Regions from separate parts of the Streptomyces sp. NPDC046805 genome, predicted to be linked through region 1. Evidence: predicted binding sites of a transcription regulator. Region 1 holds the regulator's gene; the other holds the start of a gene.
The links. Region 1 encodes HrcA, which represses chaperone genes, less so after heat shock. Its sites were predicted from a motif close to TTNGCACTCNGNNNNNCNGAGTGCNAA; they were not measured.

Region 1 (3,405 bases):
ATGCCCCGGCCGTGCAGCGGGATCGACTGGCCGGACTGGGTGCCGGGCCGGATGTCGACCTCCTCCATGCCGTCCAGCGTCTCCAACGGCACCTTGGTGCCGAGGGCCGCCGCCGTCATCGGGATCGTGACCGTGCAGTGCAGGTCGTCGCCGCGCCGCTGGAAGGTCGAGTGCGGCAGCTCGTGGATCTCGACGTACAGGTCGCCGGCCGGACCGCCGCCCGGCCCGACCTCGCCCTCACCGGCGAGCTGGATGCGGGTGCCGTTGTCGACACCGGCCGGGATCTTGACGGTCAGGGTCCGACGCGAGCGGACCCGGCCGTCGCCGGCGCACTCCGGGCACGGCGTGGGGACGACCGTGCCGAAGCCCTGGCACTGCGGGCACGGGCGCGAGGTCATGACCTGGCCCAGGAAGGACCGGGTGACCTGCGACACCTCGCCGCGGCCGCGGCACATGTCACATGTCTGGGCGGTCGTGCCCGGCGCGGCGCCCTCACCGTTGCAGGTGTTGCAGACGACCGCCGTGTCGACCTGGATGTCCTTCGTCGTGCCGAAGGCCGCCTCGTCGAGTTCGACCTCCAGCCGGATCATCGCGTCCTGGCCCCGGCGGGTGCGCGAGCGCGGCCCGCGCTGCGACGCCGTGCCGAAGAACGCGTCCATGATGTCCGAGAAGTTGCCGAAGCCCCCGGCTCCGAAGCCACCCGCACCCGCGCCCGCACCGGCTCCGCCGGCCTGCGAGAGCGGGTCGCCGCCGAGGTCGTAGACCTGCTTCTTCTGCGGGTCCGACAACACCTCATAAGCGGCGTTGATCTCCTTGAACCGCTCCTGGGTCTTCGGATCCGGGTTGACGTCCGGGTGCAGCTCGCGGGCGAGCCTACGGAAGGCCTTCTTGATCTCATCCTGCGACGCGTCGCGACGCACGCCGAGAACGGCGTAGAAGTCCGTGGCCACTTACGACTCCGCCAGGATCTGTCCGACGTACCGTGCCACTGCGCGTACCGCTCCCATCGTTCCCGGGTAATCCATGCGGGTCGGTCCGACCACGCCGAGCTTGGCGACTGCCTCGCCGCCCGAACCGTAGCCCACCGACACCACCGAGGTGGAGTTGAGTCCCTCGTAAGCATTCTCGTGCCCGATGCGCACGGTCATGCCCGAATCCCCGGCCTCTCCAAGCAACTTGAGGAGCACGACCTGCTCCTCCAGCGCCTCGAGCACCGGACGGATGGTGAGGGGGAAGTCATGTCCGAAGCGGGTCAGATTGGCGGTACCGCCGATCATCAGCCGCTCCTCGTTCTCCTCGGCCAGTGTCTCCAACAGGGTGGAGAGCACCGCCGAGACCGTACCGCGATCCTCGACCTCGAAGGCATCCGGCAGGTCCTCCACGAGACGGGGGACGTCCGTGAAGCGCCGGCCCGCGACCCGGCTGTTGAGCCGGGCCCGCAGATCCGCCAGGGTCGCATCACCGCAGGGCGCCGGGCAGTCAACCATCCGCTGCTCGACCCGGCCGGTGTCCGTGATCAGCACGAGCATCACCCGCGCGGGCGCGAGGGACAGCAGCTCCACGTGCCGCACGGTCGAGCGGGTCAGGGAGGGGTACTGCACGACGGCGACCTGCCGGGTGAGCTGCGCGAGCAGCCGTACCGTACGGGCCACGACGTCGTCGAGGTCCACGGCCCCGTCGAGGAAGTTCTGGATCGCGCGCCGCTCGGGCCCGCTCATCGGCTTGACGCCCGCGAGCTTGTCGACGAACAGCCGGTAGCCCTTGTCGGTGGGGATGCGCCCGGCGCTGGTGTGCGGCTGGGCGATGAACCCCTCGTCCTCCAGGGCTGCCATGTCGTTGCGGACGGTGGCCGGGGACACCCCGAGCCGGTGCCGCTCGGTGAGCGCCTTCGAGCCCACGGGCTCCTCGGTGCCGACGTAGTCCTGGACGATGGCGCGCAACACTTGGAGTCTGCGTTCGCTCAGCATCGCGCTCACCTCCGGAAGTCGTCGTCCCCGTTGCCTGTCACCTGGCACTCTGTGCATACGAGTGCCAACGTTCCCCGGCCAAGTGTACGGCCGAGGGGTACGGCACAGGCAAGGCCGGTCGTCGCAGCGCCACGCCCGGTACGGGGCTCACCGCTAGCGTCGCGGTATGACGGTGACTTGGGAAGAGGCCGGGTGGGAGCGGGTGGCCACGGGGGTCGGCCGGTGCCGCCTGCCCGGCTGGGACTGCACGGCGGGGCTGGTGCTCGGCGAGGGCTCGGCGCTCGTCGTGGACGCGGGATCGAGCCTCGCGGAGGGGGCGCGGATCCGCGCGCGGGCGCAGGAACTGGCCGGCCATCGTGTGACCCATCTCGCTCTCACGCATCCCCACTTCGACCACGTCTTCGGCGCGGCGGCGTTCCCGGACGCGGAGGTGTTCGCGGCGGTGGGCATGGACACGGCGTTCGCGTACGAGCGCGAGGAGCTGCGCCGGGACGCGATCCGGGGCGGCCTTCCGGCCCCTCACGCGGAGGAGGCGGCCGCCGCCCTCGCCCCGCCCCGCCACCTGGTCTCCGGCGAGTGGACGCTGGACCTGGGCGGCGGCCGCCAGGCGCTGCTGGCGAACGTGGGCCCGGGGCACACGGCGTACGACCTGGCGATCCTGGTCCCGGGAGCGGCTCCGGGCGACCGGGAGGTCGTCTTCTGCGGCGACCTGGTCGAGGAGTCCGGGGAGCCGCAGGCGGGCCCCGACGCCGTACCGTCGCAGTGGCCCGCGGCCCTGGACCGGCTGCTGGCCCTGGGCGGCGAGGACGCGCTGTACGTACCCGGTCACGGAGCGGTGGTGGACGCGGAGTTCGTGCGCGGGCAGCGCGACGAGCTGGCGGCGCGTTTCGGCGTGTCGCCATGATCACCCAGGCGCTTCTCCTATCGTCATCCGAATGCGCCCGCCCGTCTCCGGCCACCACCCTTCCAACGAGGGCCCTTCGGGCCCGCGCCTCCGTCCGTATTCCTCCGACCTGACCCCGCCATGGAAGAGGCCGAAACCCGTCCCTGAGGTCCCGGCGGAGCCCGGCCTGGTGGTGGAGGAGCCCGGCACCGGTTTCTGCGGCGCGGTGATCCGCTGCGAGGCGGGCACGGTGACCCTGGAGGACCGCTTCGGCAAGCACCGCGTGTTCCCGCTGGCGCCGCGGGGCTTCCTCCTGGAGGGGCGCGTGGTGACCCTGGTGCGTCCGTCGTCCTCGGCTCCGCCACGTCCCGCCCGTACGGCCTCCGGTTCGGTCGCCGTCCCCGGCGCCCGGGCACGCGTGGCCCGCGCCGGGCGCATCTACGTCGAGGGCCGGCACGACGCGGAACTGGTCGAGAAGGTGTGGGGCGACGACCTGCGCATCGAGGGCGTGGTCGTGGAGTACCTGGAGGGCGTCGACGACCTGCCGTCGATCGT
Region 2 (3,405 bases), on a different contig from region 1:
GGCTGGACCTTCCCCCGGTCTTCACCGCGATCCCCACCCGGCAGAAGGTCGTCTTCCTCACCCTCGACGACGGCGCCGAGAAGGACCCGGCGTTCCTGCGCATGATGACCGACCTGCACATCCCGTACACGGCGTTCCTCAGCAACGACTCGGTCGAGGACGACTACGGCTTCTTCCGGCGGGCGCAGGCCGAGGGCGTCACCCTCGACAACCACACGCTGCACCACCCCTATCTGCCGGGCCTGTCCTACGACGAGCAGGAGGAGGAGATCTGCGGCATGCAGGCCATCATGACGAAGCAGTTCGGCAGGCGCCCGACCGTCTTCCGCCCGCCCTACGGCAACTACAACCGGAACACCCTGCTCGCCGCCAGGTCCTGCGGGATCAAGTACGCGCCGATCTGGGAGGAGGAGGTCTTCGCCGACCACTGGGAGTACCGCGGGGACGACACGCACCTGCACCCCGGTGACATCGTCCTCTCCCACTTCCAGGGCCTCAGGGAGTGGAACGGCACCCTGCCCGACATGATCCGGCGCTTCCTGAACAAGGTCACCCGCGAGGGGTATGCGGTGGCGCGCCTGGAGGACTACCTGTGAGGCGGCCCGAGGCCATGCGCCGCCGCCGGGCGTCGTCCGCAGCCGTCCTGGCCGCGGCCGCCCTCCTCGCCGGCTGCGCCCAGTCCGTCGACCCCATCGAACGGCTCGGTAAGAAGGCCGCCCAGGGCGTACGGTCGCACCGCCCGGCCGCGTCGCAGCCGTACCGCACCTGGGGACTGCCCGCCCCGCTCGCCCCGGCCCCGGCGCCCGCGGCGCGCCCCGCGCCGCCGCGCGCGGCCGGCTCGTCCCTGCCCGTCGTCGACCGTGTCCCCACCCGCGACAAGGTCGTCTTCCTCACCTACGACGACGGCGCCGAGCGTGACCCGCGGTTCGTCGACATGGTCCGCGAACTGCGGCTCCCCGTCAGCATGTTCCTCACCGACAGCGTCGTCGGACCGGGGTACGGCCACTTCGCGCGCCTGCTGTCGGTCGGCGCCGGCATCCAGAACCACACCCTCGACCACCCGGCCCTGCCCGGTCTGCCGTACGCCGGCCAGCGCGCCGAGATCTGCGGCCAGCAGGACAAGCTCAAGTCCCGCTTCGGCATCCGCCCCCGGCTCTTCCGCCCGCCCTACGGCAGGTACGACACCACGACGTTGCGCGCGGCCGCCGACTGCGGCATCGCGGCCGTCGTCCTGTGGCGCGCCACCGCGACCGCCGACGGCCTCACCTACGCCCGGGGCGAGCACCGCCTCCACCCCGGCGACATCGTCGAGGTCGGATCCGACGAGTCCACCGGTCCCACCATCAGGGAGCGGACCACCCGTCTCCTGCGCCGAGTCGAGTCGGAGGGCCTGACGGTGGGCCGCCTGGAGAACTATCTCTGACCTTTCGGTCACGGCAGGCACGACCAGCCCGGTCCGGCGCTTGAGGGCGAGGCCGTTCGGGCCGGCAGCCGAAGCCTGCGGGCGGTAGTCGCCAGGACGGCCACGGCAGCACCGGGCGCCCGCACACCCGTACGCCCAGACAGGCCAGTTCGGCTGACGCGCCGCAGGCAATTGGCACTCCGCTTGACCGAGTGCTAATCGCAGTCATAGTCTCGGCCTTGGCACTCCCCCCTGGAGAGTGCCAACAACGCGACGGGCAGGTCCGGCACCCGCGACGACGGATCGACCTGGTCGCCACCTCAGACAGTTAACCCCGTGAGATCTCCGAAGGGGGAGGTCGGATCGTGACGACCGCCAGCAAGGTTGCCATCAAGCCGCTTGAGGACCGCATTGTGGTCCAGCCGCTCGACGCCGAGCAGACCACGGCCTCTGGCCTGGTCATCCCGGACACCGCCAAGGAGAAGCCCCAGGAGGGCGTCGTCCTGGCCGTGGGCCCGGGCCGCTTCGAGAACGGCGAGCGTCTGCCGCTCGACGTCAAGACCGGCGACACCGTGCTGTACAGCAAGTACGGCGGCACCGAGGTGAAGTACAACGGCGAGGACTACCTCGTCCTCTCGGCTCGCGACGTTCTCGCGATCATCGAGAAGTAATTCACCCTCGAGCACATTCAGTTGCTTCGAACTGCGCCCCTGGCCCCCCGCGACCGATAAGAAGCCGGGCGCCCGGGGCGCAGTTTCTTTCACCCCAAGATTTCCGAGAGGGCTCACGCTGTCATGGCGAAGATCCTGAAGTTCGACGAGGACGCCCGTCGCGCCCTCGAGCGCGGCGTCAACAAGCTTGCCGACACGGTCAAGGTGACGATCGGCCCCAAGGGCCGCAACGTCGTCATCGACAAGAAGTTCGGCGCTCCCACCATCACCAACGACGGTGTCACCATCGCCCGTGAGGTCGAGGTCGAGGACCCGTTCGAGAACATGGGCGCCCAGCTGGTGAAGGAGGTGGCGACCAAGACCAACGACATCGCGGGTGACGGTACGACCACCGCCACCGTGCTGGCCCAGGCGCTCGTGCGCGAGGGTCTGCGCAACGTCGCCGCCGGCGCCTCCCCGGCCGCCCTGAAGAAGGGCATCGACGCCGCCGTCGCCGCCGTCTCCGAGGACCTGCTCGGCTCGGCCCGGCCGATCGACGAGAAGTCCGACATCGCCGCCGTCGCCGCGCTCTCCGCCCAGGACGAGCAGGTCGGCGAGCTCATCGCCGAGGCGATGGACAAGGTCGGCAAGGACGGTGTCATCACCGTCGAGGAGTCCAACACCTTCGGTCTGGAGCTGGACTTCACCGAGGGCATGGCCTTCGACAAGGGCTACCTGTCGCCGTACTTCGTGACGGACCAGGAGCGCATGGAGGCCGTCCTCGACGACCCGTACATCCTGATCACCCAGGGCAAGATCTCGTCCATCCAGGACCTGCTGCCGCTGCTCGAGAAGGTCATTCAGGCCGGCGCCTCGAAGCCGCTGCTGATCATCGCCGAGGACGTCGAGGGCGAGGCCCTGTCGACCCTGGTCGTCAACAAGATCCGCGGCACCTTCAACGCCGTCGCGGTGAAGGCCCCGGGCTTCGGCGACCGCCGCAAGGCGATGCTGCAGGACATGGCCGTCCTCACCGGCGCCACGGTCGTCTCCGAGGAGGTCGGCCTCAAGCTCGACCAGGTCGGCCTGGACGTGCTCGGCGGCGCCCGTCGCGTCACCGTCACCAAGGACGACACCACGATCGTCGACGGTGCCGGCAAGAAGGACGAGGTCGAGGGCCGCGTCGCGCAGATCAAGGCCGAGATCGAGACCACCGACTCCGACTGGGACCGCGAGAAGCTCCAGGAGCGCCTCGCGAAGCTGGCCGGCGGCGTGTGCGTGATCAAGGTCGGCGCCGCCACCGAGGTGGAGCTGAAGGAGAAGAAGCACCGTCTGGAGGACGCCATCTCCGCGACC

Region 2: groES (co-chaperone GroES) is a predicted target of HrcA. The motif match lies at 1,595-1,621, and genes of this name have one in related genera.

The regions. Positions count from the first base shown of each region.
Region 1 is NZ_JBEYYC010000006.1:176,189-179,593, reverse strand. It holds gene dnaJ (molecular chaperone DnaJ) at 1-950, opposite strand, end outside; gene hrcA (heat-inducible transcriptional repressor HrcA) at 951-1,967, opposite strand; gene ABZ910_RS09560 (MBL fold metallo-hydrolase) at 2,134-2,871, shown strand; gene ABZ910_RS09555 (DUF3097 domain-containing protein) at 2,903-3,405, shown strand, end outside.
Region 2 is NZ_JBEYYC010000011.1:183,268-186,672, reverse strand. It holds gene ABZ910_RS14850 (polysaccharide deacetylase family protein) at 1-596, shown strand, start outside; gene ABZ910_RS14845 (polysaccharide deacetylase family protein) at 611-1,423, shown strand; gene groES (co-chaperone GroES) at 1,765-2,073, shown strand; gene groL (chaperonin GroEL) at 2,197-3,405, shown strand, end outside.